2 regions of the Stenotrophomonas sp. FW305-3-2-15-E-LB1 genome follow, and region 1 is predicted to be linked to the other one. Evidence: riboswitches for the same ligand, from Rfam matches in the RefSeq annotation. Region 1 holds a riboswitch; the other holds the start of a gene.

What was found. Region 1 has a riboswitch for thiamine pyrophosphate ahead of thiC (phosphomethylpyrimidine synthase ThiC). Riboswitches for the same ligand answer to the same signal wherever they lie in the genome.
Region 2: linked by a shared signal. The riboswitch ahead of AC3WL7_RS06820 (TonB-dependent receptor) and the one ahead of thiC (phosphomethylpyrimidine synthase ThiC) in region 1 are both predicted to bind thiamine pyrophosphate.

Annotation. Positions count from the first base shown of each region.
Region 1 is NZ_JBYSZR010000013.1:50,247-55,399, forward strand. It holds gene AC3WL7_RS11515 (ion channel) at 1-429, opposite strand, end outside; gene thiC (phosphomethylpyrimidine synthase ThiC) at 551-2,347, opposite strand; TPP riboswitch at 2,431-2,532, opposite strand; gene AC3WL7_RS11525 (BCCT family transporter) at 2,671-4,248, shown strand; gene ggt (gamma-glutamyltransferase) at 4,751-5,153, opposite strand, start outside.
Region 2 is NZ_JBYSZR010000006.1:137,583-142,735, forward strand. It holds gene AC3WL7_RS06800 (ATP-binding protein) at 1-626, opposite strand, end outside; gene AC3WL7_RS06805 (response regulator) at 703-1,341, shown strand; gene AC3WL7_RS06810 (glycine zipper 2TM domain-containing protein) at 1,531-1,902, shown strand; gene AC3WL7_RS06815 (phosphotransferase enzyme family protein) at 2,043-3,170, shown strand; TPP riboswitch at 3,224-3,318, shown strand; gene AC3WL7_RS06820 (TonB-dependent receptor) at 3,389-5,153, shown strand, end outside.

The DNA of each region.
Region 1 (5,153 bases):
TGCGAACGCGAATCCCCACGCGAGCAACGTGAACGTGGCACCGGCAGCGAACAGTTCATCGCGGGTGACCTTGTGGTCCTGCAGCATGTAGGCGATCAACGCGCCTGCCGTATAGAAATACAGCAGGCTTTCCAGCAGCTGCGCCGTGGTGCCCAGCGCCGGGCGGTCCAGCAGCGCACCGGCGATGGAGAACACCACTGACGGGATGGCCAGCACCAGCGCCAGCCAGGTTCCCAGCGGGCTGCGCTGCACCACCCACAGCGCAAGGCCGAGCACGGCCATGCCGAACACGCCGAGTGCGGCACGCCCGCCTGCGGTGTCATCCAGCGCCGGGTACAGCAGCACGGCAATCAGCTGCGCACCCAGCAACCAGGCGGAAGGATGACGGCGTGCGATGGCCAGCCAGCGGGTGGTGATGGCAACGGGCATGGCGTCCTTCCCCTGGTCGATGGCGCGAGGATAGCCGGTGCGGCGTGGATGCGTGGTGGTAGCGCCGGGCCATGCCCGGCGGTTTCCACAAGCCGCTGCGCTCGCCGGGCATGGCCTGGCGCTACCGCTGCCAACCGGCCTCGGCGTAGTCGCGCACATCCTGGGTGATCTTCATCGAGCAGAAGTTCGGGCCACACATCGAACAGAAATGCGCCTGCTTGTGTGCATCCTTCGGCAACGTTTCGTCGTGGAAGGCCTTGGCCTTCTCCGGATCCAGGCCGAGGTGGAACTGGTCGTCCCAGCGGAACTCGAAGCGTGCCTTGCTCAGTGCGTTGTCGCGCACCTGCGCACCGGGATGGCCCTTGGCAAGGTCTGCCGCATGCGCCGCGATGCGATAGGCCATGATGCCGTCGCGCACGTCCTGCCGGTTGGGCAATCCCAGGTGTTCCTTCGGCGTCACGTAGCAGAGCATCGCCGTGCCGAACCAGCCGATCATCGCCGCACCGATGGCGCTGGTGATGTGGTCGTAGCCCGGCGCGATGTCGGTGGTCAGCGGCCCCAGCGTGTAGAACGGCGCTTCACCGCATTCGCGCAGCTGCTTGTCCATGTTTTCCTTGATCAGCTGCATCGGCACGTGGCCAGGGCCTTCGATCATGGTCTGCACATCGTGCTTCCAGGCGATCTTCGTCAGTTCGCCCAGCGTTTCCAGCTCGCCGAACTGCGCTGCGTCGTTGGCATCGGCAATGCAGCCAGGGCGCAGTCCATCACCCAGCGAGAAGGTCACGTCATAGGCCTTCATGATTTCGCAGATCTCTTCGAAATGCGTGTAGAGGAAGTTTTCCCTGCGGTGCGCCAGGCACCACTTGGCCATGATCGAGCCGCCGCGGCTGACGATGCCGGTCACCCGGCTGGCGGTGAGCGGCACATAGCGCAGCAGCACGCCGGCGTGGATGGTGAAGTAATCCACGCCCTGCTCGGCCTGTTCGATCAGCGTGTCGCGGAAGATCTCCCACGTCAGCGCTTCGGCGCGGCCGTCGACCTTCTCCAGCGCCTGGTAGATCGGCACGGTACCGATCGCCACCGGCGAGTTGCGGATGATCCACTCGCGCGTTTCGTGGATGTGCTTGCCGGTGGACAGGTCCATCACGGTGTCGCCGCCCCAGCGGATGGCCCACACCAGCTTCTCCACCTCTTCGGCGATGCCCGAGGACACCGCGCTGTTGCCGATGTTGGCGTTGATCTTGGTGAGGAAGTTGCGGCCGATGATCATCGGCTCGCTTTCCGGATGGTTGATGTTGTTGGGCAGCACCGCGCGCCCGCGGGCGATTTCATCGCGTACGAATTCGGGGGTGATGATGTTCTGGATGGCAGCGCCGAACGATTGCCCCGGATGCTGCTGCAGCAGCGCTGCATCACGGATCGCTTCCAGACGCTGGTTTTCGCGGATGGCGACGAATTCCATTTCCGGCGTGATGATGCCGCGCCGCGCGTAATGCATCTGGGTGACGTTGGCACCAGCACGCGCACGCCGTGGCAGGCTGCGCGCCGGGAAACGCACGGGGTCGAGCTTTGCATCCTGCTCGCGGCCACGGCCGAACGCAGAGCTCAAGCCATCAAGCTGCTCGGTATCGCCACGCTCCTCCACCCAGCCACGGCGCAACGTCGGCAGCCCTGCAGAGAGATCGATCTGCACCTCTGGATCGGTGTACGGGCCGGACGTGTCGTAGACGGTGACCGCTGCGTTCTCGCCGCCGCCAAACAACGCGGGCGTGCGCGCCAGCACGATCTCGCGCATGGGCACGCGCAGGTCCGGGCGTGAGCCGGGCACGTGGATCTTGCGCGAACCGGCAATCGGCTCGGTCACCGAGGCGGAGAGTTGCTGGGCCTGTTGCTGCAGGGCGGAAAGCTGTGCGTTCATCGGGCATCGTCCAGAAAGGTCAGGGACGAAGCGGCGGCGCACTGCGCACCGCGCCCGGACGGTCCTTGGGCGGACTCCGGGCACGGCTGCACTGCAAAGCTTCCCTACGCCGGTATGAGCCGGATCAGGTTCCAAGGGACTATCTCAACCGCGACCACCAGGCCGCGGTACCCCCGCTTCTTGCCGCGCATTAGAACACAGAGCGACCGTCGTTAACGGAACGATGACATTCCGTTCAGTAACGTGATGCGGTGCCGCATGCGCGGCACTCGCTGCAAGCTCTGGCTCGCTCCCCTCAATCCCTTGATCGGAGAAGCTCCTTCATGGTGTTTCGCGTTTCCATTGCACTGGTCCTGCTGCTGGTGCTGCTCGCCGGCGTGGCTCCCGGCCCCTTCAACAGCGTCGTGCAGAGCATCCTCGGCGAACTCATCCGCGGCATCGGCTGGCTGTACCTGCTGGTGGTGTTCCTCGCGCTGGTGTTCCTGATGTACCTGGCGTTCGGCCGCTTCGGCAACCTGCGCATCGGCGGCGAAGATGCCGAACCCGAATTCTCGCGCGCCAGCTGGATGTCGATGCTGTTCGCCGCCGGCATGGGCATCGGCCTGGTGTTCTGGGGCGCGGCCGAACCCATCTCGCACTTCAGCAAGCCACCGGAAGGGCTGGCGCCTGAAAGCATGGAAGCGGCGCGCGCTTCGATGCGCTACGCGTTCTTCCACTGGGGCCTGCACCCGTGGGCGATCTACGCGCTGATCGGCCTGGCGATGGCCTGGTTCCAGTTCAACCGCAATGGCCGCGGCCTGGTCAGTGACATGCTGCAGCCGATCATCGGCCGCCACCACCGCGGCTGGATCGGCAAGGTGGTGAACATCGCCGCCGTCGTCGCCACCGCGATCGGCGTCGCCACCACGCTGGGCTTCGGCACCATCCAGATCGGCGCCGGCGTGGAGCGCATCTTCGGCCTACATGCCGGCGTGCCCCTGCAGCTGACCATCATCGCGGTAGCGTTCGTGCTGTACATGGCCTCCACGCTGAGTGGCGTGGACAAGGGCATCAAGTGGCTGTCCAACTTCAACCTGGCGCTGGCGGCGTTGCTGCTGGCGCTGGTGCTGGTGCTCGGCCCGACCGGTGCGATCTTCAACACGTTCACCACCACGCTGGGGTCCTACCTCAACCAACTGGTGACGATGAGCCTGCGCATGTCGCCGTTCTCGTCCAGCACGTGGGTGGCCGACTGGACGATCTTCTACTGGGCGTGGTGGATTTCCTGGGCACCGTTCGTGGGTTCGTTCATCGCCCGCATCTCGCGCGGGCGCAGCGTGCGCGAGTTCGTGGTGGGCGTGGTGCTGGCACCGACGCTGCTGGGCTTCTTCTGGTTCTCGGTGTTCGGCGGCACGGCCATCTGGTCGCAGATCTTCGGCCATGCCGATCTGGTGCAGGCGCTGGGCAATGGCTACGAGACCGTGCTGTTCACCCTGTTCGACAGCATGCCGCTGCCGTTGCTGCTGTCGTGCATCGCGCTGGTGCTGCTGATGATCTTCTTCGTGACCTCGGCCGATTCGGCGGTGCTGGTACTGGCCAGCATGTCGACCGACGAAGCGGGCGATCCGCCGCTGAAGCGCAAGCTGGCCTGGGGCGTGGGCATCGCGCTGATTGCAGGGGCACTGCTGCTGGCCGGCGGCCTGGATGCGCTGCAGGGGATGATCACGATCGCGGCGTTGCCGTTCGCGCTGCTGATGGTGCTGGTGATGGTGTCGCTGTACCGGGTACTGGACCAGGAATACACACTTGAGCGACGCAGGGTGCAGCGCCAGCGGCACATGATCGATGCCTGGATTGCGCGCGAGATGGCGGCGCAGGAAGAGACGCAGGCGGAGGCGGCGCGGGCGCAGGATTCGGATTGATTGTGTTTTTGCAGGGCTTGCAGCCCTGCACCTGCTCAATGCAACGGCAACGGCCGAAGCAAAAGCGGCTCTGGGTTTCTGCTGGTTGGGCGGGGCGGTGTGGGTGGGCAGGACACGCCGTAAACCCGTCCCTGGAGGCTCGATGGCGCCATCCATGGCGCCAACGGTCCTGCCCACCCACACCGCCCCACCCCCGACAGTTTCCCGGTGACGGTTGGTTCTCCACGCCATGCGTGGATGAGGTGTATCGGAAAACAAGAAGGGGTCGGATTGCTTTTGCCTTTGCTCTTCTTTTTTCTTTTCCTGCGGTGGCGGCCACGGAAACTGTCAGGGGCCGGGCGGGTGGGTTGGGCGGGGGTGTCAGCCGCATGGATGCGGCTGCCAAGCCTCCAGGGACGGATTCACGGCGTCCCCCGACCAGCCCACCCGCCCGGCCCAATCACATGACCAAGCTTCAACGAACCACCACCGCAGAGGGGGCTCAGCCCGTTGGCCGGAAACCTCAGTACCCCGCCGCCTGCCCATCCTTGCGGCTCTCCGAAGCACCGTAGTACACCCCGCTCTCCGGATCACGCATGATCGCCTGGTAGCCGCCATACGGGCCGTCGGCAAACACGATGCGATGCCCCTTGCGCATCAGCGCGCGCACCGTCTCGTACGGGAAGCCGGTTTCCAGGTTCACTTCGCCACCGTCACTCATCGCCGTCGCCTGCCCGGTCGGTTCGGTCGAGCCCTCGTGCTGGATGCGTGGCGCATCGCCGGCTTCCTGCAGGTTCATGCCGAAGTCCACCAGGTTCATCACGATCTGCGCGTGGCCCTGCGGCTGCATCGCGCCACCCATCACGCCGAAGCTGGCGTAGGGCTTGCCGTCCTTGGTGATGAAGCCCGGGATGATGGTCTGGAAC
Region 2 (5,153 bases), on a different contig from region 1:
GAGCGCGCAATCAGCGCGGTCGCGACGTAGGCATTGCCGATGAAGACATCGGCCTTGTCGTCTTTGACCATCTGGAGGGCCGCAGATGTATCGTCCGCGACAATCTGACGCGCCCGCGGGTACCGGGCGCGGATCTGCGGCCCGGTGAGGAAATCGCGCTCGATCACCACGCGCAGATCGTCCAGGTCGGGGTTGCTCGACGAACGCAGATCCCCCGCGCGGCCTACCAGCGCCAAGGGTGCTTCGGCATAGGCGGCGGTCGAGACCAGGCAGTTCGCGCGGTCGGCGTTGAGGGCGACGTTCATCACCACGTCGATTTCGCCGCGACAGGCCGCGTCCAGCACGGCACTCCAGTCCGGGTATTGGCGCGCTTCAACCTTCACGCCTAGTTGACGTGCGAAAAGCGACAGATAATCTGGGCCCAGTCCTACCTGTTGACCGTCCTTGAGTGATTCGAACGGGGGCCAGCCACTGTCATACTGGCCGACGACGATGACCGGATGTGCGGCAAGGTAGGCGCGATCCTGCGGACTGAGCAGCAATGCCCCGGGTGCCGCCTGCGCCAGCGCGCACAGGCCCAGCAGCCCCAGCAGGAAGGCCCATCCACGTACTGCCCGGTTCCGCATCTGCGATGTTCTCCCAGAAACCCGCCGGGTACCGTGCAGCTCGCGGCCGGCACCGCCTGAAAGGCCATACTAGAGCATGACCTTGCGCATCATCATCGCAGACGACCACCCGGTAGTACGCATCGGCACCCGTGCCGTGATCGAATCCAGCGGCGTGGGCCGGGTCGTCGGCGAAGCGGAAAGCGTGCAGGCCCTGATGGCCGTGCTGGCCAGCCAGCCCTGCGACATGCTGGTGACCGACTACTCGATGCCCGGCAGCGCGCAGGCCGATGGCTTCGCGATGATCGGCATGATCCGCCGGCGCTACCCCGACCTGCCGGTGCTGATGCTGAGCGTGTCCAACAACCTGGCCATCCTGCGCATGGTGCTGGACAGCGGCGTGCTCGGCCTGGTCGACAAGGGCTCGTCGATGGACGAACTGCCGCAGGCCATCCAGACGGTGTATCGCGGCCAGCCCTACATCAGCCGCAGCCTGCGCGAGCGGGTGGAGGAAGCGGGCAGCTGGCGCATGCGCGAGGGCGATGGCAAGCCGCTGTCGCCACGTGAAGTGGAAGTGCTGCGCCTGCTGGGCACCGGGATGACGGTGAAGGAAATTTCCGTGCAGCTGCACAAGAGCGTCAGCACCATCAGCCGGCAGAAGGGCGATGCGATGCTCAAGCTGGGGCTGAAGGGCGACGCCGAGCTGTTCGACTACCTGCGTGACGGCAAAATCTGAATCCTTCCCCTCTGGCGATTGAACTTTCAGGCAGGCTTCATGCCGTTTGACGCTAGATGAATGCGCACGCCGCACGGTGTACACGCGCAATGTTCCGACAATGTTGGAAGCCCAGCGTGGACATCACGGCAGCCGGGGCGCCCCCGCCCTCCCTGCCCACCGTGGCATGCCCAGACAGGAGAACCGAACATGATCAGTACGTCCGCAATCAGCTTCCGTGGCCTGGCGATGGCGCTTGCCCTGCTGGCCGGCGTGGCCGTGGTCAGCGATGCCAGCGCGATGTCGAGGAAGGACAAGCGCACCGTGGTCGGTGCGGTGGTAGGCGGCGTGGCCGGCCATCTGATCTCCAACGGCGACCCGACCGCGACTGTCGGCGGCGCCGTGGCCGGTGGTGCGATCGGCAACCTGACCACCAAGGACCACCACGACCGCCGCTACGACCGTCGCTATGACAACCGTCGTTACGACCGTGGCTACAACCGTGGTTACAGCCGCGGTTACCACGACCGTGGCCATGACCGCCGCCATTACCACGACCGTGGCCGTCATCGCGGCTGGTAAGCGCAGCATTCCCTGGTGATCCAGGCAACGGGCAGGTCGCTGACCTGCCCGTTTTCGTTCCCCCCCGCCGGTTGCGTCCGCCGCGCCCATGGCGTTGAATGCGCAGCCTTGGTGATTCCTTTCCGGGCAGCGGCTGCGGCATGACTTCTTCCCCCCATCGCGTGCAGGGCCTCAACAACGACGAGGTCGCTGCCGACTGGCCGGCAATCAGCGCCGACGAAGTCGCGTGGCTGCGCACCCGATACCCGGCGCTGGCAGCGGACAGCACGCTGCACTGGCACAGCCCGCGCCCGCTGTCGGCAGCGGCGATCATCGAAGGCGCGATGGGCCGGGTGTTCATCAAGCGCCACCACCATAGCGTGCGCAGCGCCGCCTGCCTGCAGGAAGAACACCACTTCATCGCCCACCTGGCCGCACACGGCGTGCCGGTGGTGCAGGTCCTGGCCGCCGCTGACGGCGCGACGGCGGTCGAACACGGGCCGTGGACCTATGAACTGCATGCGGCCGGTGCCGGCGCGGACCTGTACCGCGACGCGGTGTCGTGGTCGCTGCTGACCGACAGCGCGCAGGCGCGGCAGGCCGGGCGCATGCTGGCGCGCCTGCACCAGGCGTCGGCCAGCTACGCGGCGCCCCAGCGCAGCACCCACATCCTGGTGGCGCGCGATGACCTGATCCGCGCCGACGACCCCATTGCCGCGCTGCAGGCCGACCTGCCAAACCGGCCTGGGCTGGCCCGCTACCTGGCGCGCATTCCCTGGCAGGCGCAGCTGCGCGCCGACGTGCTGCCCTGGCATGCGGGCCTGGCGGCGCGCCTGCATGATGAGCCACGGCTGTGGGCCCACAACGACTGGCACGTCTCCAACCTGCTGTGGGATGCCGACGGCGCGGTGGCCACCGTGCTGGATTTCGGCCTGGCCTCGCCCACCAGCGCCCTGTTCGACCTGGCTACGGCCATCGAGCGCAATGCGGTGGCCTGGCTGGAACTGGAGCGTGGTGCCGACGCCGTGCGCATCGACATCGCCCTGGCCCTGCTGCAGGGCTACCGCGAGGTGCTGCCGCTGTCGGCCGCGCGCGTGCAGCTGCTGGCCGACCTGCTGCCAATGGTCCATTTCGACTTCGCACTGTCCGAAGTGGAGTATTTCGAAGGCATCACCGGCTCCACCGCCAATGCCGACGTGGCATGGCAGCCGTTCATGCTGGGGCATCCGGCATGGTTCCACAGCGAGGCAGGGCAAGGGCTGCTGCGGGCACTGCGCGCGGCGGCGTGAGGGGCATCGGGGCCCCTTGGCTCGCAAATCGCCGGCATTTGTAGTGAAATGGTCACCTGAAGCGGGGGTGCCTGGATTGCCAGGCTGAGAGAGTCCCTTGGAACCTGATCCGGTTTGCACCGGCGTAGGGAGCTTTGAGCAGCAGTCGCACCCCCCGTCCGGGCAGGTGCGTCCGTGCGCCGTCGCTTCGTCTCCCTTGCTGTCAGAAGACGAACCGAATGAACCGCTGCCTGCGCCCCACCCTGCTCGCCCTTGCCCTCTGCGCCGCCCTGCCGCTGCACGCCAGCGCAGCCGAGGCGTCGCCCGACGTGGCCGGCCCCGGCGCCGAACGCACGCCGACCGAACTGGCCGCCGTGCGCGTGCAGGCCGGCAAACCCGCCGGCGATACCTCGCGCGCCAATGCCTTCGGTGGCGGCAGCTGGCAGGACACGCCGGCCTCGGTGAACGTGCTGGACCGCGACTACCTCGACCGCCGCCAGGTGCGCTCGCTGTCCGAGCTGGCCAGCAACGATGCGTCGCTGGGCGATGCCTACGCGCCGGTCGGCTACTACCAGAACATCGCCATCCGCGGCTTCGCACTGGATGCCGCGACCGGCTACCGCTTCAACGGCCTGGCCATCGCCGGCGAACAGCGCCTGGCGCTGGAGAACGTGCAGGAAGTGCAGATCCTCAAGGGCGAAGCCGGCCTGGCCGCCGGCGTGATGGCCCCGGGCGGCATCATCAACTACGTGGGCAAGCGCCCGGCCGAAGTGCGCACCGTCACCCTGGGCACCGATTCGGAAGGCTCGCGCTATGTCGCCGCCGATATCGGCCACTGGATCACGCCGCGGTTTGGCGTGCGCCTCAATGCCGCCTGGGATGCCAGCAATTCCTACGTCGAACATGCCGATGGCAACCGCAATTTCTACTCGCTGGCGGCGGACTGGCTGATCGGCGAACGTGGCAAGCTGGAAGTGGATGCCAACTACCAGACCAGCACGCAGCGCTCGGTGTCCGGCTACCAGCTGCTGGGCGCCAGCGAACTGCCGCGCGGCGTCGACCGCAAGCACCTGCTGGGCTACCAGCCATGGCAGCGGCCGGTGGACATCGCCAGCACCAACATCACCGCACTGCACACCTACGATTTCAACGAGCGCTGGCAGTCGCGCGTGTCGGTGGGCTACAGCCGCTCGGTCATTGATGACAACGTGGCCTTCGCCTATGGCTGCTACTACACCGCGCAGTGCGCCGATGGCAGCACGCCGGGCAACTACTTCGCGCCCAATGGCGACTACGACATCTACGACTACCGCAGCCCGGACGACACCCGCCGCAACCAGCAGGCGCGCGCCGAACTGCGCGGCCGCTTCGACACCGGCAGCATCAGCCACGAACTGACCATCGGCGCCGACCATTTCCGCCGCACCGTCGACCGCCGCCCCAGCGTCAACGAGTACGTGGGCAGCGCCAACATCCACGACGCACAGGTGCCGGTGTACGCGCCCTCGCCGCTGCAGCCGGGCCCCTCCGCGCGCCGCCTCGACAGCCGCCAGACGTCCGTGTTCGCGCTGGACCGCATCAGCCTCGGCGATGACTGGCAGTGGCTGGCCGGTGGCCGCTTCGTGCGCCTGGACGAGCGTGCCTATGACAAGCGCGGTGCCCCGCAGCGGCAGAGCCGCCTGTCGCGCTTCCTGCCGCAGACCGCGCTGGTGTGGAAGGCCAATGACCAGCTCAACGTCTACGGCAGCTACGTGCGCGGCATCTCGCTGGGCCAGGAGGCCCCGTTCTGGACCTCCAATGCCGATGAATTCCTGCCGTCGGTGCAGTCGCGGCAGCTGGAAGTGGGCGTGAAGTACGTCCCGGCCGACACACTGACCGTGGGCGCGGCACTGTTCCGCATCGCCCAGCCGTACCAGTTCGCCCAGCCGGACGACAGCGAGGCCGGTTACACCTTCGTGCAGCAGGGCACGCAGACCCACACCGGCCTGGAGCTGACCGCGAACG